2 regions of the Peribacillus sp. NPDC097895 genome follow, and region 2 is predicted to be linked to the other one. Evidence: a T-box and tRNA genes for the amino acid it is inferred to sense, from the RefSeq annotation. Region 2 holds a T-box; the other holds one or more tRNA genes.
The links. The T-box of region 2 lies ahead of glyQ (glycine--tRNA ligase subunit alpha). A T-box ahead of a tRNA ligase gene usually reads a tRNA of that ligase, here a tRNA-Gly.

Region 1 (12,410 bases), on a different contig from region 2:
GATGGAAATCTTCTCACCGGTAGCATTGGACGTCAGTGCTTGCCATACATCCTTGACGGTGGCATCGGCTGCACCAAATACCATCGATATGATGAACATGCCGATGAAGGCAACGATCGCTATGATCAGTTTATATATAAATGGGATGAAACGTTGATTTTCATTAGTCATCTGTCTCTCTCATCTCTTTTTTTATAGAATAAAAGGAGAGGAATTGGCATCCCTCTCCCTCGCTGTATTATTTTCCAAGAAAACTTTTGGAAAAGAAGTCTAATTGGTATTCTAATGTTATTGGATCATTGAAGTAGAATTTTTTTGCATCAGCTTCAAACATTTGATTGTTTTTAACGGCAGGTATGTTTTTAAACGTATCTGTTTGTTGGAAGGAACTGTCCTGATCTTTGTTATTGCTCAAAATGACATAATCACCGGCATAGTCTTTCAGAACTTCTAATGATAAAGCAAAGTAACCATCTTTCAATGCCACTTCTTTTACCTTTTCAGGCATGCCCAATTTCATTTCTTGATAAAGGATTTCCGTTCCGCGGCCCCAATTATCGCCGTATACATAGAACTGTTTGTCAAACTTTTCGAAAACGGAAACGGTAGCATCTTCTCCAATTTTTGCCTTAATTTCATCACCAGTGGTTTTTGCCCGTTTTTTGAAATCATCCACCCAAGCTTTCGCTTCTTTTTCTTTATTCAAAAGTTTACCAATTTCTACATGCTGTGTTAAATAGTCCACTTTTCCGTATGTATATGTGACGGTTGGAGCAATTTCCTTTAATTTATCGACATTTTTAATCGTTGATAAACCAATGATTAAATCCGGATTCAACTCGATGATTTTTTCCAAGTTTTCGTCCGTTACTTCCTCGACGTTTTTTAACTCCTTAAAATTCGGGTTCATTTTAGACCACGAATCAACCCCTACAAGGTTAACATCCAATGCCAGAACACTACCTGCGAAAGAAGATAGTACGACTACACGCTTAGGATTTGCAGGCACCTCGACAGGCCCATTTTCAGATTGGTAAGTGATGGTACCTGATTTTTCCTTTTTGGAATCGGAGCTTTTTTCTTTTTCGGTCGACTCGTTACCACAAGCACTAATAATTAACACTAACAGCAGTATAAATGGAATCAATATCTTCTTCATTTGTTGTCCTATCTCCTTTTAATAAATTGTATGTGCTGCACATTGGTTTGTTTGTTCGTTGATCTCGTCCGATAACCGCATCAATATGGAATACTTCCTTAAGCACTTCATGAGTGATGACTTCTTCACAATCTCCCGCTTTGACTATTTCCCCGTCTTTCAAGGCAATGATATAGTCGGCAAATCGAGCAGCCTGGTTTAAATCATGAAGAACCATGACGATCGTACGTCCCTGTTCTACATTCAGCCTCTGTAATAATTCCAGAACCTCTAGTTGATGCGCCATATCCAAATAGGTGGTCGGCTCATCAAGGAAGATGATTTCCGTTTCCTGGGCAAGGGCCATGGCAATCCAAACACGTTGGCGCTGACCTCCTGAGAGAGCATCCACCGGACGGAACTTAAAGTCTTTCGTGCCAGTCACTTCGAGTGCCCAATCAATCACATCATAGTCTTTTTGCGTCAGCCGTCCAAAACCTTTTTGATAGGGAAAGCGCCCATATGATACAAGCTCTCCAACTGTCAATCCACTTGCACTCTCAGGTGTCTGCGGAAGTATGGCCATTTTTCTTGCAAGGATCTTAGTGCTTTCTTTTAATATATTCACGCCATCTAAAACAACCGTACCCGATTGATTTGGAATGATCCGAGTGATCGCTTTCAAAAGTGTGGATTTCCCACATCCGTTTGAACCGATGATCGTTGTGATTTTCTTATCTGGAATTTCCACACTGAGATCTTTTACAATTAAACGTTCACCATAGCCAATATTTAAATTCTCTGTATATAGGCGAACCATTATTTAACCTCCATTTACTTAAATAATAGGTAAGTAAAATTCTAAATGAAAATGATTATCATTATCCACTACTTAATTACTATAATTCTATCTAAATATATTGTCAATAGTAATTCATGGGTATATAAGAAGAACTTCAGATGGGAAGTTTGAGTTGAATTTGTTTTTGCCAAAACCGAAAGATCCCAGAAATAATTCCGGGATCTTTAAGGATGGCTCATGTCAGGAATAATGATCCCTACTTGGCCATTTTCATCATTTAATGTTTTTTGAATCCTTGCTTTTCCACGTAATCTTTCATGTACAACCTGCTTTTCTTTCCAAGCATGCCAGCCATTTGCGCTGTCCAGGTGTCTTTTCGTTTCCCATTCGTCCGTTGCTCGTAATAACTTGAGATCGTTTCGTTGTACTCTTCAAGTTGTCCGATGAACTCCTGCTTATCCGCCTGATAGCCATTTTCATGATAGATATTGGACTGCGGCAAACGCGGCTTTTTATCGGATCGGTTTTTCGGATATCCAACCACTAGAGCGAATAACGGGATAACCCGATGCGGTATATTCAAAATCTCGGACACTTCAGGGAGATGGTTGCGTATCCCGCCTATATAGCAAATGCCGAGATTCATCGATTCTGCGGCCAATGCTGCATTTTGAGCCGCTAGAGCAGCGTCAATGCAGGCAACCATGAATTTCTCCGTGCTTTCAATCGATTCAGTAAGGTCCGTGCCTTCCATCTCCGAAACCATATCCTGGCGATATAAATCGGCGCAAAAGACGAATAGATGACCATTCTTCTCTACATACGATTGTGGTCCGGCAAGTTCAGCAAGCTTGGCTTTCTTTTCCGGATCTGTTACCCCAATGATTGAATACGCTTGAATATAGCTTGAAGTCGATGCAGCCTGGGCACATTCCACAATCGTATTAATTTGCTCCTCAGACAATAGCTTGTCCTCAAAAGATCGAATGGAACGGTGATCTAAGATTTTCTCAATAATATTATTCAAAGCTCCCACCCCTAAGTATGTAAAGTAAAACATCGATCATCGGGGCTGAAATGCCCCGATGACAGTATGCGTGAAACTCAACCTTTTGTTTTCAAATCCAAATCACGGTAATTTTGCTGTCTCAATGCTTCATAAATCAAGATGGCTGCTGTATTTGACAGATTTAGCGAGCGTACTTTATCCGTCATTGGAATCCGCAGGCACCGATCCATATTTTCTTGGATCAGCTCTTTCGGGAGACCCGTCGTTTCACGGCCAAAAATGAAATATATCTCACTGTCCTGATCACTGTAATCGAAGCTGGAATGCGGCTGCTCCCCAAATTTCGTTAAGTAATAAAATTCACCGCCAGCATTCTTTTCATAAAACTCTTCTAATGAATCATAATAATGGATCTTTACATTCTCCCAATAATCGAGCCCGGCCCGTTTGAGCTGTTTGTCATCGGTCGAGAAACCAAGCGGGCGAATGAGATGTAAAGACGTATCCGTCCCTGCACACGTTCTTGCGATATTGCCTGTATTTGCTGGAATCTGTGGTTGATATAAAACTACATGTATTGCCACTTCATTTTCACCTCTAGTTTAAACTTCACCTTAATTATAGCATTAAACAAAAAAGACTAAAAACCTATTACCTCCCATCTAAAATCACAAAGAATTTATAAACGATGTTCGGTGTATACCTAGTCGAATCCTCATATGTCCAATACCTGTGCCGGCTGTTCATCGTATGTGCGTTCACAAGCGGCATCCCATCCTGATCCTTAGCCGTTACGATCAAGTTATGATCAAACCGACCATCCCCTTCGAAATCAATACAGAGAATATCACCTAAATTCAATTCATATGGCGATTCCACTTGTTTCGTCCTGATGGGATTCCCGGCTTTCAGCAGATGATATAAAGAATGGGCCGTCGTCCAAGTGTAGCTCCAGCTTTTTCCTCTAATCCACCAGCCTTTATTTTTGTTCGGCGTCCCCCACATCGGAATTCCTCCCGCATGTAAACATTGTGAAATGAAATTCGTACAATCATCAGTGAATTTATGATACGCCGGATTGAATTCGTTCCACCAACGCTCGGCATATTGGACGGCCTTCATCCGATCATATTTATATGCGAGACGATCTGCGCCTGCATCACATTTTGGCGGTGCCTCTTCAGTTTCAAAACTGGGAAACAGCTCACGTTCATCCACTATATACCCATTTCGAAACCTTGCCTCCCTTTCTTCCATTTCTTCTTCTATATAAAATGAATCCTCCTGTTTCAATAAATACTGCAGGTGCACTTGATAGGTTAGGACTGTATCATTGTCTTCCTTTTTCTTTGAATGGACCTTACCTGCAGCATTCACTCGAACAATTTCCGCAGCTCGGTTCCTCATCAATTCCTTTTTCAGATGTAATTTCCTTTCACTCCGTTCCTGATTATCGGAAGTATAAAATTCCACCCTTTCTTGTAAAAGGCGTTGCAACTGTTCCTTCAAGTTCATGCCCTCCTTCTTACCATCTATGCTAATGTGTATGTGTGAGGGCATGGACAAAACACAACTTCAGTAAAAGTGGAGTTTCAATCCTTTCTATTATTAAAAATATACGGAGACTCCTAATCAATCAAATACTCAAAAGGGACACACCAAGCCCCCTCAAAAAAGCCGCTCCATAATGATTCACGGAGCGGCTGCATTATATATTTCATTTTGGTTCCAAGGTAAACTGCAGTCCTTTCTCGATTTCCGTCAGCACCTCTTCATCCGTTTCCTTCATTCGTGCTTCTTCCAAAATAGAAACAACCTGTTCACGACCAATTTTCCCAACCGCCCAGGCGGCCGTTCCCCTAATTACGGGCCTCGGATCATCCTTCATGACCTGGATCAATTGGGGCAATGCCGTTTCATCTTTGAAGTGGGCCAATGCTAAAATGGCATTTCGTTGGATTGGTTTTTTACCGCGCCAAGAGCCGGATACATGGCCATATGTGTCTTTGAATTCCCGATTCGAGATGGTAAGCAGAGGTTTCAACAGCGGTTTCGCTAACTCAGGGTCGGGTTCCATCTCTTCATGAAAATGAAAATCCATTCCTTTGTTTTTCGGACAAACGGTCTGGCATGTATCACATCCATACAAACGGTTGCCTATTTTCGTCCTGAATTCATCCGGAAGGAACCCTTTTGTTTGCGTCAAGAATGCGATACAACGCTTGGAATTCAGTTGGCCGCCCTGTACGAGCGCACCTGTCGGGCAAACATCCACACATTTGTTGCATGTCCCGCATTGATCTTCCATCGGTTGATCCGGTTCAAATGGCAAGTTGGTAATCATGTCTCCCAAGTATACATAAGACCCGAATTCCGGAGTGATGATCATACTATTTTTTGCACTCCACCCGATTCCTGCACGTTCAGCCACTGCCCGATCTGATAACTCACCCGTATCAACCATGGACTTCGTCATTGCAACTGGTACTTTATCTTTTATGAAATCCTCAAGTAACTGCAATTTATTACGAAGAACGGTATGATAATCCGTTCCCCAAGAAGCCCGGCAAAAAATCCCGCGCCGCTCACTTTTTGTACTTTGCGGGGCATCCTTCAATTTCGAAGGATATGCCAGCGCAATTGAAATGATGGACTGCGGTTTATCGAAAATCAATTCAGGCCTGACCCTTTTTTCAATATCGGCTTCTTCAAACCCTGACTGATAATCCAGTTCCTGTTGACGTATAAGCCGACTTTTCAAATCGGTAAAAGTCGTGGCCGATGTAAAACCGATTTTATCGATGCCGATTTCTTTACTATATATAATCACTTCTTGCTTGAATGTATTCATATCCATGTTTTTCACCTTCGTTCATTCAGTATTCCCGGGCTTGTATCCATTTCAAACCATTGCTATCTATGATAAACTAATTGCAAACATTTTTGGAGGTGAAACGCTTGGAAATTACCATATCGGCTAATCTTAGCAGTAAAATCCCTGAATTCAAAGTTGGTATCATTACATATGAAAACATCGAAGTAGGTCCCTCCCCGCAGATGGTGAAAGGAAGACTTCAATTATTTCAGGAAGCTCTTTACTTCGACCTTGAAGAAAAGGAATTGACCGACTTTTCCGGCATTAAAGTATGGCGAGAGATTTTCAAGACGACAGGAACCAACCCTTCTCGTTATCGTCCTTCCGTTGAAGCCCTTTACCGCCGTGTAAAAAAACAAAATTACCTAACCCCTGTCCATTCCGCCATCGATTTGAATAACTTCTTCTCCCTTTTATATGAAGTGCCGATCGGCATTTATGACGGAGATAAATTAGCAGGTGACATCTCGATTAAAATTGGCGATGGTTCTGACGGTTATGATGGTTTGAACGGCCGCTTGAATTCCATGGATAATATGATTACTTCAGCTGATCGTGATGGCACATTCGGAAGTCCTTACGTTGATTCAGAACGAACGAAAGTCACCGAAGAAACGAAAAAGGCCATCCAAATCATTTATTTACAACCCAAGACACCTATCACGGAAGCCCATCAACTAACAAAATCGTTGATGGACATGTTCCTTGAAATCCACGGTGGTGTAGGGACTTACTCAATTGTAGAAGGATGAACAAAATTGTCCAGAAATAAACCCCTTTCCTATTCGGAAGGGGTTTATACATGATCCTTTTAAACATAATTATAGACGCTCCGGTTTATATTCACCTGAGATTCACACTATTGCTCATTCTTATAGCTGCAATCGCGGGCTGGCAAGTTATCGTTACTGCCACTTTATATGTGTCCCAGCTCATTTGCTTACCAGCCTTAAATTAAAGGTAAAAGAGATATGTATACAAATTTGGACAATAAAAAAATCCCACTGTAAACAGTAGAATTCTAATTATAATATTTAAACGCAAAGCTTCGTTCTCCAGGTAACGAAACCCTACGTTATGAGTATGTATTGGAGCGGGTGAAGGGAATCGAACCCTCATCATCAGCTTGGAAGGCTGAGGTTTTACCACTAAACTACACCCGCATATCCTTGTAGAACTTTGTCGAATCGTATTACCAACAAAACTAATTATATAGTTTCATGTGAAAAAATGCAATAGTTGTTTTTAATTTTTTTAAAATTTATGGATTGTAACGATAATATATTCATTCACTCTAGTAAAGATGTTAAAAAGTCCCCTGAATCAGAGAACTTTTTCACCCTTTAACATGATTTTAAGACCAAATGACTTCCATTAACCGAGGGTAAACCTGTTGGGCCGTTTCAAGCAACATGATTAACTTCCTGAACGCTAGATCCGGTACAAAATCCCCCTCTAAGGAGTATGAATAACGAATGGAAATGGTCCCTTTTTCTTCATACAGCTTTGAATACCTAAAATTAGCATTATATTCATTCAACAGTGTATGTACATCTTGCTTTTTATCAGGATTCTTCAACTCGGCGACATTAAAGCAAAATAAGTCCGCCACATTTTCATCTTGATTGAATGCAAAAACTAAAAGAACCTTCCACCCATCCTTTAACTTCTGCTCAGCTCTAAAAAAGGTGGTGCCATCTTCATTCAACTCATTCATATAGATTTTCTCACTAGTTAAAAAATCACGAAATTTAGCAATGTTTGACATGGTTCATCACCTTTCTGTATGTATGTACATTCTATAATGAAAATGGGCATTTTCACAGACTTTTCTATATACCTTTTATTTTCCTTCTTTTAATTAAGGGAATGAACCACTCGGTTTAATGAATGGAAGCCAAGAATAAAAACTCCCTAAAGAGAATGATTAGCTCGTTGCTTCACCACTAAACCGAAGTGCTTTTTGAAGATCCAAAATTTCGTGGCGGATTTTTGAGTACCCTTCAATTTCCGGAACCTCTTTGTTCGTAAGTGACCGCCCCTTATCTGCAGCAATTGCCATTGTTTCAAAAACATACAGTAATTGAGCAAGCTCACGCTCTGAAAGTACCGACCGATCAGAGAATTTCAAACTTGCATTTAAATAATATCCCAACTGTTCTATCGAAAATATAACGGGCCATAGTGATTCCAACCTGGCCTTGTTTTTGAATATCTCACCAAGAGCCGCATTGTAGACCGTTAATAGATTCACCATATTGGTTTGCATTTTGTTCCTTTCACTGCTTTCATCGATTGCACGTTCATTATCATGTCCAGAGAACGCCACCAATAGAAATTGACCCTGGCTTCGAATCGTTTTGGCCATCAAATGGTTGAGAAGGCTTGATGCCGATCGACTGCCGATTAACAGCGATCCAAGAAGGCCTATCAAGCTCCCAACGACGATATCGGTTATTCTTACGGTCGCAAAAAAACTAAAATCATAGCTTTGAGTTGAATATTCCGCCATGATTAAAGCTGAAGGGGTAAAAAACATCGCCGCCAATCCATAATTCCGTACGATGAAAAGCTCTGTAATGATTGTCAAACACAAAATGATCAGAACGATAAGGAACTCGTTATGAACGGATGCAAGAATTAAGCTTGCTATTAGGAGTCCGATGATTGTCCCGAAAGTCCTTTGGACCGCCCGATGAAATGTGGCAACGATGGTCGCACCTGACATGACGGATGCACAGGATAAGGGAATCCAGTACGAACGGTTAAAATCAGCGGAATAGGCTATGATTGCTGCAATGGTGAGGATTGTTCCATATCGAATAGAAGAGAGGAAGACAATTGAGTTCTTATCGAACGCCCCAAGAAAAATCGTTTTTAAAGAAGGCTTTGAGATTGATGCTTCTTGGTGGATTTTACTATCCGGTTCATTCATGATGGCATCTGCATTGTAAATTTCAACGAATAGCTTTTCCACCTCTAGTTCCATTTGATCCGGTTGGAGAATCTTTGATTCATTTTTAGTTTTAGATGCAATGGAGTTGGCCAAGGCACGTACCGATTGTCCTACTTCTGGCGGTAGCACAACCTTTTTGCGCAATGATATTTCCAATGCTTCCAAGAATATGACATTCGCATGGTCGTTCAATAGAAACAACCGCTTTAACATGTCTGGACTTCGTCTGTTTGAAAATCCGGCTAACAATGTATCTTCCGCTTGTTTCATCGCCAATACCGTTCTTTGTCTTGCTGCATTGAATTTCCCGGTGCCTAGTGAATCAAAGAATGCCCCCAATTCTCTGTATACCTTTTCCACCGCAAGCTTTTCTGGTCCATGAGGATTGAAAAACCAACCTAACATACAGATTATCCAAGACAGTGCCCCACCCAATAAAACAAGGCCTCCACGCAACGGGGCAAGTGTCTGATCAATGGGCATACCTGTCGCTAGCGCAAAACTCAAGACGAAGAATACCGCAGAAGGACCGGTAATCTTTAAGGCACCAAAAATAAAAAAAACACTTGCCCCGATGATTCCCATCATTATGGCTGTTCCCAATTGGTATGGAGCCAAAAGTGTCCCTAATACAACAGATGAAGCAAGACCCACCATCACAAAGAAAATCTTTTTAGCTCTTTGGTGATACGGTTGGTTAAACACGTATAAATAAGTGAAACCTCCTATTCCTGCCAATAAACCGTACGCCAAATTGCCGAATAATAAGCCAATGAAAACAGGTAAGGCAGCCGCTATCCCTGCACTTAACGCTTTTATCCATGGAAATGGATTCTTTTTTAATTCAAAAGCCTGTTTAAATGTCGTATGTATTACATCCAACTTCAGAGTTTTTGAAGATGGCCCTTGCTTATTATTACTCATTTCAATTTATCCTTTCATTAAATAATTAACTAGGTAACCATTCTATTTACTTTAACATTATGCTGAGAGTTATGTTTAAGGAGACCCTTTTTTAATATCCTTCATATGGAACAAAAGATACGATAAAGGGTAAGTAATTCTTAAATGGCTTTGTTTTTTACCTACTTTTCGCATGATTTTCACATTTATTGAAGTCCTTGACTTTCAAGAAGAAACATCACTGTCATGACTTCAACAAATATGTAGACAAACATGGCCCATATCTGCACATCGTTTCATGTATTAGTGACTTGCATCAACATTATTGATGATATATATAACGATCTCATCTCGGATGTTATTCAAGCGACAAAAACTCCCAAAACGGCATTGATCCCACATATGAAAATCCAGAGAATCCTTAGCATATTTTATTCCTAAGATTGATTATCTTTCATGAAGGACATGCTTTGTAAATGATCATGAATGGACAACCCTATATCCAATCAAAAAAAGGTCGAAGCACATCAATTTAGCTGGAAGATGTGTTTCGACCTCTCTTATTGGTTTGACGAGATTTTTTTGAAATGTCAGCTCTTTTAATACATCCTAATCTTCTTAAATCAAACAGGATCTCGCCTCCACTGTGTTCCCTTAAGCTTATAGTTGAGCGAATTCGGGTTCCGCAACTTTTACAAGTTGTTTACCAAGGTTCGTTCCTTTAAACAAGCCTAGAAATGCATCAGGTGTGTTTTCAAAACCTTCAATGATGGTTTCCTCATACTTCAGTCTTCCTTCTTGGAGCCATTTCCCTAAATCCGTTGCGCCTTCTTGGAAACGAGCGGCATAATTTCCGACTGTGAAACCTTTCATTAGTGCACTCGTTTTGATCATGGCTGATTGCAGACGCGGTCCTAAATCTTTTCCTTCAGCATTATACGATGAAATCGCCCCGCATAATGGAATTCGGGCATTCGTATTCAAAAGTGTGAAAACAGCATCAGTCACCTCTCCACCCACATTATCGAAATAAACATCGACACCATCAGGAGCGGCATTTTTTAAATCTGTCGCAAAACTATCTTTTTTATAATTTACGGCACCATCAAAGCCAAGTTCTTTCGTTAAGTACTCAAGTTTTTCATCTGAACCAGCGATACCGACAACCCTAGCACCTTTAATCATAGCTATTTGTCCAACAACTGAACCAACAGCACCAGCTGCTCCGGATACTACGACCGTTTCACCTTTCTGAGGCTTACCAATATCAAGCAAACCAAAATAAGCTGTTAAACCGGTCATTCCAAGAACCCCTAAATGAGTTGTGACCGGAGCCACATTAGGATCAATTACTCGAATTTCTTTTTCAGTGACCACTGTATATTCTGCCCAGTCTATATTCCCAACAACGACATCCCCTTGTTTGAAGGAATTAGATTTGGACTCTACCACTTCAGCAACAACGCCGCCCGTGATGACCTTATTCAATTCAAATGGAGCAATATATGATTTAGTATTTTGCATTCTTCCACGCATGTATGGATCGACAGATAAATATAGCGTCCGTACTAAAATCTCATTATCTTTTGGTGTGGGAACTTCACTCTCCACAAAGTTAAAATCTTCTTTCGAAGGCATACCTTTTGGACGGTTTGCCAAAGTGATTTTTTGTTGTTTGGCTTGTGTCACCCTTCATTCCTCCTTGATTTTGAATATGTAATATCGAAAAGTAAGCGTATCACTGATGGAGTTCATCGGTCAAAGATTAACATTTCCTAATGTTTCCATTAACACTCTGCATGTATCCTCTTACTGAAAATCCTAATCCTTTTTTTCATTCAAAAAAAGGATTTGGATAACTGAAAAGCTAACCAAAATAAGAACAAATCCATTTGAGAATCTGTTCTTACTTTTTTATAGTATCAGCAAAGCATTAAGAGCTTCTTTTGCCATTTACTACAAGTGCTCTCATAACGTCTCAGCATTCTCTCTCTTCAAAGCCGTAATTTTTTTTTGTGAAGGAGGATTAATAGGATTTATTGAATCCTTTAAAATGATACCGAAAACTGTCTATGATTTCCCTTTTGGTCGCCCTCGGTAGATAAAAAAAATAGAAGGAATTACTTTTCATTTAATTAGGAGGAAATAATGAATATAAGAATCTTGAAACCACAGGATGCTGAAAATTACCGGAAATTAAGATTAGAAGCTTTACAAAACAATCCTGAGTCATTCGGCTCAAGCTTTGAGGAGGAAAGGAAAAATCCTTTAGAAACATATAAGAGCAGATTTCAATCGGACGAGTCTTTTACTTTAGGTGCATTTGAAAACGAAAAGCTTATTGGTGTAGTTACTTTAGTTAAAGAAAATAAGCTTAAACTAAAACATAAAGCCACTATCTTTGCCGTGTACGTTTCCCCTGAAAAACGTAGCAATGGAATTGGAATGAGCTTGATGGCAGAAGCAATTAAGCAGGCCAAAAATTCGGAAGGAATCGAGCAAATTTATTTATCTGTGGTGACATCTAATGAGGCAGCAAAAAAACTTTATTCTTATTTGGGTTTTGAGGTTTTTGGGAAAGAGAAAAGAGCATTGAAGTTAGATCAAACCTATTATGATGAAGAGCATATGGTATTGTTTCTTTAAAAAGCCATTATTTTGGAACAAACGGGTGTACTATGTTCAATGCATGCATGAAAGTGATCAAATGATTTATAAAAAAAGCCC
Region 2 (12,410 bases):
ATCCAGCAGAGTCCGAATCGTAGCAAATAAGTATCTGGTCAGTATTTCTTTTTAATAGCTGGATATGCTGATCCGTCAAGGCAGTCCCCATCGTAGCGACTGAATTCTCAACACCGGCACGCACAGCTGAAATACAATCGGCAAAGCCTTCAAAAATAACGACTTGTTCTTTCTTCCGTATGTGAGGTCTTGCATGATGAAAATTATATAGAGTTTTACTTTTATTAAAGATTGGCGTTTCAGGACTATTCAAATATTTGGGCTCATCGTCCCCCATCGCTCTGCCTGAGAACGCAATCGTATTTCCTTGATGATCCATAATTGGAAACATGACTCTATTTCTGAAACGGTCAAAATATGACTCGTCTTTTTCCCTGAAAATTATAAGCCCTGCCTGCTCCATATATTCCGGTGGAAAACCACGTTTTAAAAGAAACTTGGAAACGAAGTCCCATGAATCCAACGAATAACCAATTTGGAACTTTTCTATCGTCTCTTCAGTAAACCCTCGTTTAAGTAGATATTCGAGAGCATCCTGACCTTCCTTCGTATTAACGAGGAGGTGATGATAAAATTTTCGCAGCAGGTCGTGGGCTTCAACCATTTGCTGCGAGCCAGCAGGCATGTTAGAACGCTTGGAATCTTTATTAATTTCAACATCCAAAGGAACATTTCCTTTTTCAGCTAAAACTTTTGCAGATTCCACAAAATTGTAGCCTTCTATATCCATTAAGAAGGTAAAAATATTTCCGCCTGCCCCACAACCAAAACAGTGAAAGATTTGTTTTTCCGTTGAAACGGAAAACGAGGGCGAGTTTTCACCATGAAAAGGACAAAGGCCAAAGTAATTCCGCCCCTGTTTCTTCAGCTGTACATACTCTCCAATTAAATCAACAATGTCTACAGCTTCGCGAATTTGGTTAATTTTTTCATCTTCTATACGGCCATTTATCATTTTTCCACCTTGCTATATTGGTGATAGTTTCTAATTCGATACTGATTCCTAATTCCCTGCAATGTTCGACAAAGTTTTCAAAAGTTTATTTGTAAAACATGTACGATCTTCCTTTGTGAATGCTTTCGGCCCCTTCGTATGTTTACCCTGTCTGCGGAGTTTCGCCGATTGATAACGCATATCCAAGAGCATGAAAATATTCTCGTCCGTGTATTCTTTTCCCCTTGGTGAAAGAACATAAACGCTTTTGGGAAGTAAGGTTCCAGCCAACCCAATATCTGCAGTAACGACAATATCACCCTTTTTTACTGAATTAACTATATAAAGATCAGCCGCTTCTTTGTCTGCATCGACATACACCCATTTTCCTTCAGGGTTATTCATCATATTTTTGTATGATGCAACAAAACAGACTTCGACATCGTGTATTCGTGCACAATGAAGGATCTCGTCTTTCACCGGACATGCATCGGCATCGACGTGTATGGTAGGTTTATTCATACCTTTAAATTCTACATCTTTCTGCATAATCCTTTTTCTCCCCTAAACTTTATGAAGATATCATGAATTTTTAGCATTGGTTCAGAGAACTTTCAAAAAGAGCAAACATTATTCTCCAAAGAATATATCTGCATATTTAAGTGAAATTGCTGCTTTGTCATGAATCAGAGGCGGTTCATTTAAAATTATACGGAACATGTCGAATTATTTTTATGATAAAAACCTTGACATCTCATTAACCTTTAGTTTATTCCTTATTAATTAAGTCTAAACCTTAAGATTACTTTTTTCTCACAATTTTTTATTATAGTCTATTTAATTAGAAGATGCCAACATTTAAATTCCAATCGTGTTTTCATTCAAATCAATGGGTTTGCATTTGGAAATGAAGCGGAATTATATGTAATTATTTCTAATTTTGTTTGCTATTTCCCAAAAGGACCTTAGCATTAAAATGTGAGCTGACACATAAAGTGTCTAGCTCACATTTTTGTTTACCTTAATTGTAAGAATAAAATAAAAAAACATCCATCAACGATCTTTGTTTTGAAGGATATTGATGATCAAATTGGCTGTTTCCTCCACAGCTTTATTCGTTACATCAATAATAGGACAGTTCAATCTAGATATGATTGTATCAAAGTATGTCAGTTCTTCCTTAATTCGCTCCACATTTGCGTAAATCGCATGATCATTGAGCCCCAGTGACTTTAACCGTTCTTTGCGAATGTGGTTCAACTTTTCCGGACTGATCTTTAAACCAATGCATTTTTCAGGAGGAACAAGGAAAAGCTCTTCCGGCGGTTCCACTTCAGGCACCAAAGGCACGTTGGCCACTTTATAACGTTTGTGGGCTAAATACTGTGATAGAGGTGTTTTTGAAGTGCGTGAAACACCCACAAGCACGATATCTGCACGTAAAATCCCTCTAGGGTCCCGTCCATCATCATATTTTACAGCAAATTCAATGGCTTCAACTCGTTTGAAATAATCATCATCCAGCTTTCTTACCAGACCAGGTTCATTAAGCGGTCCTTTTGGTGCTCTTTCCTGAAGGATGTCCATGAGCGGCCCTAAAATGTCATAAGCAGATAGGTTTTCTTTTTCCACCTGTGCTTGCATATACGCTCTAATAGCTGGCTTAACAAGGGTATAAGCAATGATCGCCCCATCTAATTTAGCCAGTGAAATCACTTCATCCACGTTTTGTTCATCTTCAATATACGGAATTCGCTTTATGGAAAAAGCAGACCCCGAGAACTGGCTTGCAGCCGCTTTTGTAACCAATTCCGCTGTTTCCCCTACTGAATCCGATACAACATATATAATAGAACCGTTCATATTCTCCGTCATTCCTTTTGCAAGCCCCCTAATAGCCTTCATCAGCCAAAGCTACGAATGCTTTCGTTATATTGGTTTTTGTAATTCTTCCGATCACTTCATAGCCTTTATCTGTTTCTTTTACAACCGGTAATGAGTCGATTTGTTTATCGATCAATTTTTTGGCAACATCAATCAAAAGGTCTTCTTTTGAACACATTGTAATATTGGGCATTCTAGTCATGATGATATTGACTGGAATGGAGTTAAGCTCTTGCTTCCCGATGCTCGCACGTAACAAGTCTTTCCTTGATAAGACACCTACGAGCAAGGCATGCTTATCGACAACAAACATGGTCCCTACATCTTCTAAAAACATCATGACGATCGCATCATATACGGAAATGCCCTCGTCAACAACGACAGGAATGGATTGGTAGTCACGTACATAAAGATGGTTTAGGCTGTCCGTCAAAAGCTGAGTTCCTGACCTGCCTGTATAAAAATATCCCACACGGGGTCTTGCATCCAGAAAACCTGCCATCGTTAATATGGCTAGATCAGGACGAAGAGTCGCCCTTGTAAGATTCAATCTATCGGCAATATGTTCTCCAGTAATCGGACCGTTCTCTTTAACAATTTGTAAAATGAGTTCCTGACGCTTATTTAATTGGATTATAATCACCACCCCACTGCTTTCGCAGAGTAAAGTAACAAAAGTTTTTCATTTAATAATTATATACTAAATATGTAATAAAGGCATGTTTGTCCTATTGATTAACGATTTTATCTGTTTAAGAAATCGGAAACCCTTATTTTGAGGGTTTCCGATTTCCCAGACACCCTTCAATTATTAAAGGATGATTTTGTTCATGGCTGCAAAACCTGCAACCAAATCACTTATTTCCTTCATTAGGGATAAACGGTTACTACGGATTGCTTCATCATCTGCCATGACCATTGTATTCTCGAAATATGACTCGATTTCCGATTGGAGTGAAATAAGCAGTTCAAACCGTTCATTCTCATTTTTAGTTTCAGTATAACGCTTTGCTATATCTTGATATTTTTCGTATAGGGCTTTTTCTTGATCATTTTCAAAAGCATTTGGATCCACTGACACTTTATTGTCACACTTTACGGCAATGTTCATGACCCGACTTAAAGCTTCCAGGCTTTCTTTAAAACCTGCTTCGTCTTTTTTCGCCTCCAAGACGTGTCCACGTTCTACGATAGAGTGTATAAAACCGATCTCATTGAACAGAACTGCGTCAATCAAATCGTAACGGATCTGCTGTTCTTGTAGTAAATGCTTGACCCTTGCTTTAAAGAAAGTGAACATATCCGCTTTAACTTCCTCAAGATCGCGTTTTAAGATGTTCTTTGATACAAGTCCCTTAAGGCCTAAAACAATAAGCTCTTCTAAAGATATATTCCATTTCTTCTCGGCTAGAATTTGAACGACACCACTGGCCTGCCTTCTTAAAGCATATGGATCCTGGGAACCTGTCGGTATGACACCAATAGCGAAGAATGACGCCAAAGTATCCATTTTTTCAGCTAAACTAACAACCGCTCCAATGACTGAAGGCGGCACATCGTCATCCGCATGTCTCGGCATATAGTGTTCATTGATTGCCGCGGCCACTTCTTTGGCTTCTCCCTTTAGGAGTGCATATTTCTCACCCATGTAACCTTGCAATTCAGGGAATTCATAAACCATATTACTCACCAAATCAAATTTGGCAATTTCTGCTGCACGCAGTGCCATTTCTTTTTCTGCCTTTAAATTCAGAGCATCCGCCAGGTCACCGGTCATTGCAGTAACTCGGGCAGTTTTCTCGGCCAACGTACCGATTTCTTCATGATAAACGATACTGTCAAGCTTTTTCAAAGCATCTGAAATCTCTTTTTTCTGATCTTCTTTATAGAAGAATGCTGCATCCGAGAGGCGGGCGCGCAATACTTTTTCATTTCCTTTAGAAACCTTATCCAAATGACGATCATCCCCGTTACGCACCGTTACAAAGAAAGCAAGTAACTTGCCGGCTTGATCTTTAACCGGGAAATAACGTTGGTGTTCCTTCATCGAAGTGATCAGTACCTCTGCAGGAAGCTCAAGGAATTCTTCTTCAAAATGTCCAAATAACGCCGTTGGATACTCTACCAAATTATTGACTTCTTCAAGCAGTTCTTCATCAACTGGGATGATCCAGCCTTTTTCCTGCTCAAGCTTTTTAATTTGATCTAAAATAACTTGTCGGCGTTTATCAGTATCCACCATGACAAATTGTTTACTTAATGTTTCTTCGTACTGTGCCGGCTCTTCGATGATTGCGTTATCACCCAAGAAACGATGTCCCTTCGTTTCACGGCCCGTTTCCACGTCAGCGATGGTAAATGGCACTACCTCATTACCGAACAAGGCAATTAGCCATTTAATCGGCCGGACGAAGCGGAGCTCTTGATTGGCCCAACGCATATTTTTCGGGAACGTCATGCCGCTGATGATTTCAGCAAGCTCAGACAAAAGCTGAACAGTCGGCTGTCCTTTAATGAATTTATTCACATGGACATATTCAACACCCTTAAGTTCTTTAAAATAAATATCCTCTGAAGTCATCCCTTGACCCCTGACGAATCCCAAAGCCGCTTTAGACCAGTTGCCTTCGCTATCCAAAGCGATTTTCTTAGCCGGTCCTTTTGCTTCTTCTTCGATATCCTTTTGCGATTCTTCCACGTCTTTCACCAATATGGCCAAACGTCTTGGTGTTGAAAAAGCTTCAACCGTTCCGAATTCAATCGCTTTTTCCGTTAGCCATTTCTGCACTTTATCTGACAACTGTTTCATGGATGCTGTCACAAAACGAGCCGGCAACTCTTCCAATCCAATTTCCAATAACAAATCACGCTTGCTCATTTGTATTCTCCCCTTTCAATTTTAGTATCGGGAAGCCTAATTTTTCCCGCTCCTCATAGAAGGTTTTGGCAACCTTACGCGCTAAGTTACGGCACCGAGCAATATATCCGGTTCTTTCCGTCACCGAGATGGCACCTTTGGCATCCAAAAGGTTAAAGGTATGTGAGCATTTCAAAACATAATCATAGGCTGGATGTACAAGCCCTTCTTCCATTTGGCGATGTGCCTCCTTTTCATACATTGTGAAAAGTTGAAACAGCATATCAAGGTCCGATGTTTCAAACGTATATTTTGAGTGCTCATATTCCGGCTGTCCAAAAATATCACGTACTGTGAATCCTTCTGTCCATTCGAGGTCAAATACGTTTTCCTTATCTTGAATGTAAGAAGCAAGACGTTCGATCCCGTATGTAATCTCCACAGAAACCGGCTTACACTCAAGACCGCCTACTTGTTGGAAATATGTAAATTGTGTAATTTCCATACCATCAAGCCAAACTTCCCAACCAAGACCAGCACATCCTAGTGATGGATTTTCCCAATTGTCCTCTACAAAGCGAATATCATGTTCAAGTGGATTAATCCCTAATGCCCGCAGTGAATCCAAATATAATTCTTGAATATTATCTGGTGACGGCTTCATGATCACTTGGAATTGATGATGCTGATACAGCCGATTAGGATTCTCACCATAACGGCCGTCTGCCGGACGGCGTGATGGCTCCACGTAAGCAACGCTCCAAGGCTCAGGTCCAATGGCTCTAAGGAACGTATATGGGCTCATCGTTCCAGCCCCTTTCTCGACATCATAAGCATTCATTAAGATGCAGCCCTGTTCAGACCAATGCTTTTGTAACGTTAAAATCATATTTTGAATATTCATCGTACACCTCCAGGTTATTTAAAACGGCTCTTTGAAAAATTCGGGAACGGAATTCATACACTTTTTTGCAAACAAAAAACTCCCGTCCCTATGCGAAATGCATAGGGACGAGAGTTTACCCGCGGTTCCACCCTAATTGCCGTTTATAAAACGGCCTCTTTTCAAAGCAATATGCTCCGGAAACGCCCTTCCCTGTAAATCCATATCCCGGCTTCCACCATCCCGGGTTCGCTTTTTATGGAGAATGACAGATACTCTTTTCCATCAACGCAATCTTCTTATTTTGATGATTAGAATTTTATACAAACTAGCATGGAATGTCAATAGGCCAGAACTTAAAACATATCTTTCATCGTATCAATCTGTTTTAGGAACTTTTTTGATTTCAAATGAAGGCCAGAATATTCCTCATAGTAAGCATCAATGATTTTTCGCAGTTCTTTTTTCGTTTCAGGCTTAACGGAAATGTTTCCGAGCCTTGATAAATCCAAATAATAAAATATCCGCAGCAATTTGACGGCTGCCGGTGAAATTTTATAATGATAGGGGTCTTTTCCCAGACAGCGATGGCAAATAAAACCCGCCTCCCGAAGCGAGAATGAGAATTCCCCTTCCGTTTCGCCACAAACAGCACATTGATCAAGCACCGGGTTAATCCCGTTGACGGGAAGCATTTTCATTTCAAAAATGAATTTCAAAACCTCTGCGTCATATTCTTCGTTTATGTAATGCAAGGTTTGCGAAAGCAATTCATACAAATATGGATTCGGTTTCTTATCATCGACACTTTTATCAAGCAATTCAACAATGTAAGAAGCATAGGCAGTGGCAAAAAGATCCTCCCTAATGAAACGAAGCGAGTCGACCATTTCCCCTTGCTGAAGACTTCCGAGTCCGGTAGATGTTGTTACAAGAAAATACCCGGAGCAAAAAAGCTGGGTGACGGCAGAAAGCCTACTGTTAGGTTTACTGGCTCCTCTAGCCATCACACCAATTTTTCCTAGCTCACGGGTATATATAGTAATGATTTTATTATTTTCTCCATATGCAGTTCGCCTTATGACAATGCCTTCACATTTTTGGAGCACCAAGACACCACCCATGCTGCCAAGACTAACCTATGAAACAGGAAAATCAATTTCTGCTAGCTCTTCTTTCAATACCAAGGGTCTTTCCTGTCTTTCGACTTCTATCTCCTTAAACAGCAAATAGGTGTCCACATTACCTGTTTCACTAAATAATTCCCAGGTAAAATCCAACATATAAAGCCCACCTTTCATTTTTAACTAGCAATATGAATATCCGACCATATGATTAGCTTGACCGTTTTCCAAACTTTCATGAAGCGTAAATTTTGCTAATTAATACTCGCTCTCATTGAAACCATAATCGCGAAGCTGGCTGGCCTTGTTACGCCAATCCTTCTGTACCTTGACCCACAGTTCCAAGAATACCTTCGAGCCCAGTAAGTTCTCTATGTCCACTCTCGCACGGCTCCCGACTTCTTTAAGCATTTTCCCTTGCTTTCCGATGACGATGCCTTTTTGTGAATCACGCTCTACAACAATCGTCGCCATTACATTTATGGTATCGCTGTTATCCATTTTTTTAATTGAATCGATGACAACGGCCACTGAATGCGGAATTTCTTCACGTGTCAGGTGCAGTACCTTTTCGCGGACCAATTCGGAAATGATAAAACGTTCCGGATGGTCGGTCACTTGGTCAGCTGGATAAAACTGTGGACCTTCAGGCAGGTGATCCTTTATTTGGGCAAGCAGTGTATCGACATTATTTCCTTCAAGCGCAGAAATCGGAACGACTGCCGCAAAAGGGTATAGTCGTTGGTATTTTTCAATGATTGGAAGCAGATCGTCCGGGTGCATCGCATCGATTTTGTTTACAACAAGGAAAACAGGCGTTTTTACGGTTTGAAGTTTTTCAATGATAAACTCGTCACCACGTCCGTATCCTTCGGTCGCATTGATCATGAAGAGAATCAAATCGACCTCTTTCAATGTATTCGTTGCCACTTTCATCATAAAGTCGCCAAGTTTATGCTTTGGTTTATGGATGCCCGGTGTATCAATGAAAATCATTTGTGAATCGTTTTGCGTCAGGACACCCTGAACCTTATTTCTAGTAGTTTGCGGTTTATCACTCATGATGGCAATTTTTTGACCGATAACCCTGTTCAGAAACGTGCTTTTTCCGACATTAGGTCGGCCAATAATCGAAATGAAACCTGATTTGTAACCTTTTGCTTGTGTATCGTCAAATAATTTATCCATTTAAATCCTCCGGTGAAAAAGCTCCTGGAAGCAATTCCTGTACTGTTAGTTCTTTTATATCCCCATTTAAGTTGGTCAAAACAACCGGCATATCCTGTTCGCACAGTTCTGAAATAACCTGCCTGCACGCCCCGCATGGAGATACGGGACCATCGGTATCTGCCACGACTGCAAGTTTAGTGAATGTTTTATCGTTATGGGCATACGCGCTGAATAAAGCGGTCCTTTCGGCGCAATTACACATGCTGTATGCAGCATTTTCTATATTACAACCATGATAGACCTTTCCATCCGCGGTTAAAAGGGCTGCGCCCACTTTAAATTTGGAATAAGGCACATAAGCTTTTTCCCTTGCTTTTTTAGCTTCCTCAATCAATTCATTCGTATTCAATTCACATCGTCCTTTCAAATTGAGTACCATTTTTGCCACCTACAGGCCAAACTTAGGCAAAAAGATAATTAAACCAACTATTATAGAAAATATAGCATATATGAATACAGCTCCGGCTGCAATATCTTTTGCCTGCTTGGCGAGTGGATGGATTTGATCCGTTACCAGGTCTACTACCCTTTCAATCGCTGAATTAACTAGCTCTAGCGTAATAGTCCCGGCAATGGCTGCCAAAATGAAGAGCCATTCCATCCCATTCAATGAAAAGTACCAGCCAAAGAAAACGACGATTGCCGTTAACGCGAAATGAATCTTAATATTGCGCTCCGTTCGTACTGCCTCCAAAATTCCCTGACAGGCAAAAGAGAAACTTTTTAATAAAGGATACCTTTTTTTATCCTTCTCTTGAAAGTCCATATTCTTCCAAGATCTCCTTTTGTTTAGTGAACATCACTTTTTCCTCTTCTTCATTCATGTGATCGAAGCCTAATAAATGCAGAAAACCATGCAGCGCTAAAAATCCAAGTTCACGGTCAAAAGAATGACCATATTCTTCAGCCTGCTCTTTCGTCCGCTCAATGGAAATGATGATATCGCCTAACATGCGAGGCATTTCCGCGCCGACAATTTCCACTTCATCTTCACCCATTTCTTCAAGTGCAAAAGAAATGACATCTGTAGCTGAATCTTTATGACGATATTCTTTATTGATTTCCCGAATTCTCTCATTGTTTACAAATGTGACAGACAACTCGGTATCTATTTCAATGTTTTCTTTTTTTGCTGCAAATTGCAGAATGCTTTCAACAAGTTGCTGAGCTTCTTCCGTTACTTCGTTCGTTTCATCCAATAAATCGATTTCTAAAATCATTCTTTCACCTTCTGTCATAATTTATCCGGCTCCGGATATTCAATCCTGGAGTGGAAGATACCATTCAGCGATTCACATAAGGAATGCTTCACGATACTCAATTCTCTCATAGTAATGTCACATTCATCAAATTGACCATCTTGAATCCTGTCCTGAATAATGAAACTTACCAATTCTTCAATCTTATCCGGAGTTGGGTGCTGCATCGATCTCACTGCAGCTTCCACACTATCGGCTATGCCTATGACGGCTACTTCCTTCATTATCGCCCTCGGCCCAGGATAGCGGTAAGCTGCCTCCAGTGTGGTCTCATCCTCCTTTTTTGCCTTATGGTAGAAAAATTTCAATAAAGTGGTCCCATGATGCTGCTCTGCAATATCCACAATCTCTTTCGGGAATTTATGACTGCGCAACATCTCCCCGCCATCGACGGCATGGGCAATGATGATATCCTTGCTCGTTTCCGGCAGGAGCCGATCATGAGGATTCTCCGCATTCATCTGGTTTTCGATAAAAAAATGAGGCCGCTTCGTTTTACCGATATCATGATAATAACTGCCAACCCTTGCCAGCAATCCATTTGACCCGATGGCTTCACATGCAGATTCCGCCAAATTGGCGACCATGACACTATGATGATAAGTCCCTGGAGCCTCAATCAAGATTTTCCGCAGTAAAGGATGATTAGGATTTGCAAGTTCAATGAGCTTCATGGATGACAAGATTCCAAAACCAGCCTCGAAAAACGGTAACAAGCCCATTGTCAAAACCGCTGAACCCACTCCAGAGCCAATGGCAGCAAGAGCATAATACAAATACTCCATTCTAGTATAATGGCCGTCCATAATAAAGATGAGTGAATATACAAAGGCCATATTTATTAAAGACAATAGCAACCCTGCAACAAGTACCTTTGATTTGAAATTAGGCCTAGATAAGATGATGATTGCCGACAATCCACCGAAAATGATAAAAAGCCCCATCGAGAAATCCAAATTGCCAGGTGTATCACCATTAAATATAATCGTACCATACGAACCTAACAATATGATCATGGCTACCGCCAACTTATCATTCAATAATATCTTGATGAGCATCGCCGCCATCGCACCCGGGAAGACGTATTCCAAATTCGAGTTTTTCAGGTCTGCAAGAATGCTGACCGTTTTCATTGTAGCCATTGAAAGGATAAAGACAAGGCTGAAGATCAATAATTGATTATACTTGTTATCCTTTTTGGAAATGGAATAGTAGAAAAAGTAATAAAATGCGGTAAATGTCAGAAAGATGAATAGCAGCAATCCAATATACGGGTAAATCGTAGACTCCGTATTTAAAAAACCTGCAAGTTCAAGCTGCCGGTATACATCCCTATCCACTAACTGATTTTCTTCAACAATGATCTGACCTTGGAGGATCCTGATGGGCTCCACGCTTTCGATGGCTTTCCTTCGCTGTTCCTCTGTTTTATCCTTATCGAAAAACACATTCTGAATGATTGCCGTACGGGCAAGGGAATTAGAGGCTTTTTTCATATCGCTGCTTATGCTCATATAGCCCAATTCCTCTACTACCTTTTTCTTGGCATTTTCGACGTCACTGGCTGCGATCCTGGAGCTCATCACATTATTCACGGCAGTTATGGTTGAATCCTTCGCTATTTCCAACTCATCTTCATCCGCCTGCACTAAAGCAAGGAAGACGGATTCTTCAATATTTTTATTGACTTCATCTGTCAATTTTTCTTTTAAAATGGAAACCTTTTGGGCATCCGTCTTTATGGTCTCCTTTTTATTTTCCTTACCCTCATCTTTTTTATGATCTTTATCGGGGTCCGTTTCTTTATTCACCTCGATAGCTGAATCGAAAATGGATGAGATCAGATCGACTTTATTTTTCGCATATTCTTTTTTTAAAGTATATACATCCGCCACTTGTTTTGAAATCTCTTCTTTTTCTTGTTCCGTCTTATAGGTATCCTCCACTGTCTTGGTTGAGCGGATGGTTTGTTCCGCAGGCTTGAAAAGCTCTACCTGGACCCTTTCCGGTTTAACGTTTGAAAACATTAACGCATAAGCAAACAAACCAAGTATGATAAACAAAAGCACCTGAAAAAAGCGATGGACCAATAGCCCTTTTATTTTAGTGAAAAATTTCTGGATTCGATTCAAGGAAGGTCCTCCTAAAAAAATGATGTTTATTATTCTAGATATGTAAAATCATAACAGTTTTTATGTAAATTTTCACCTTCGTATTGATAAATGTAAAGCTTCTTTCG

Region 1: it has a tRNA-Gly gene. The T-box ahead of glyQ (glycine--tRNA ligase subunit alpha) is inferred to sense a tRNA for this amino acid. The anticodon was not compared.

Annotation. Positions count from the first base shown of each region.
Region 1 is NZ_JBNNSH010000002.1:853,366-865,775, forward strand. It holds gene ACQKMH_RS15485 (FecCD family ABC transporter permease) at 1-171, opposite strand, end outside; gene ACQKMH_RS15490 (iron-hydroxamate ABC transporter substrate-binding protein) at 239-1,159, opposite strand; gene ACQKMH_RS15495 (ABC transporter ATP-binding protein) at 1,110-1,958, opposite strand; gene nfsA (oxygen-insensitive NADPH nitroreductase) at 2,218-2,967, opposite strand; gene trmL (tRNA (uridine(34)/cytosine(34)/5-carboxymethylaminomethyluridine(34)-2'-O)-methyltransferase TrmL) at 3,045-3,533, opposite strand; gene ACQKMH_RS15510 (amidase domain-containing protein) at 3,601-4,458, opposite strand; gene queG (tRNA epoxyqueuosine(34) reductase QueG) at 4,667-5,806, opposite strand; gene ACQKMH_RS15520 (B3/B4 domain-containing protein) at 5,908-6,576, shown strand; tRNA gene ACQKMH_RS15525 (tRNA-Gly) at 6,914-6,987, opposite strand; gene ACQKMH_RS15530 (YbjN domain-containing protein) at 7,179-7,592, opposite strand; gene ACQKMH_RS15535 (FUSC family protein) at 7,752-9,704, opposite strand; gene ACQKMH_RS15540 (NADP-dependent oxidoreductase) at 10,344-11,372, opposite strand; gene ACQKMH_RS15545 (N-acetyltransferase family protein) at 11,832-12,329, shown strand.
Region 2 is NZ_JBNNSH010000001.1:911,022-923,431, reverse strand. It holds gene dnaG (DNA primase) at 1-952, opposite strand, end outside; gene ACQKMH_RS04350 (YaiI/YqxD family protein) at 1,004-1,483, opposite strand; gene ACQKMH_RS04345 (pyruvate, water dikinase regulatory protein) at 1,988-2,809, opposite strand; gene ACQKMH_RS04340 (helix-turn-helix transcriptional regulator) at 2,826-3,464, opposite strand; gene glyS (glycine--tRNA ligase subunit beta) at 3,630-5,696, opposite strand; gene glyQ (glycine--tRNA ligase subunit alpha) at 5,683-6,579, opposite strand; T-box leader at 6,680-6,856, opposite strand; gene recO (DNA repair protein RecO) at 6,915-7,667, opposite strand; gene ACQKMH_RS04320 (YqzL family protein) at 7,698-7,841, opposite strand; gene era (GTPase Era) at 7,941-8,870, opposite strand; gene cdd (cytidine deaminase) at 8,863-9,261, opposite strand; gene ACQKMH_RS04305 (diacylglycerol kinase family protein) at 9,301-9,678, opposite strand; gene ybeY (rRNA maturation RNase YbeY) at 9,656-10,132, opposite strand; gene ACQKMH_RS04295 (HD family phosphohydrolase) at 10,147-12,303, opposite strand.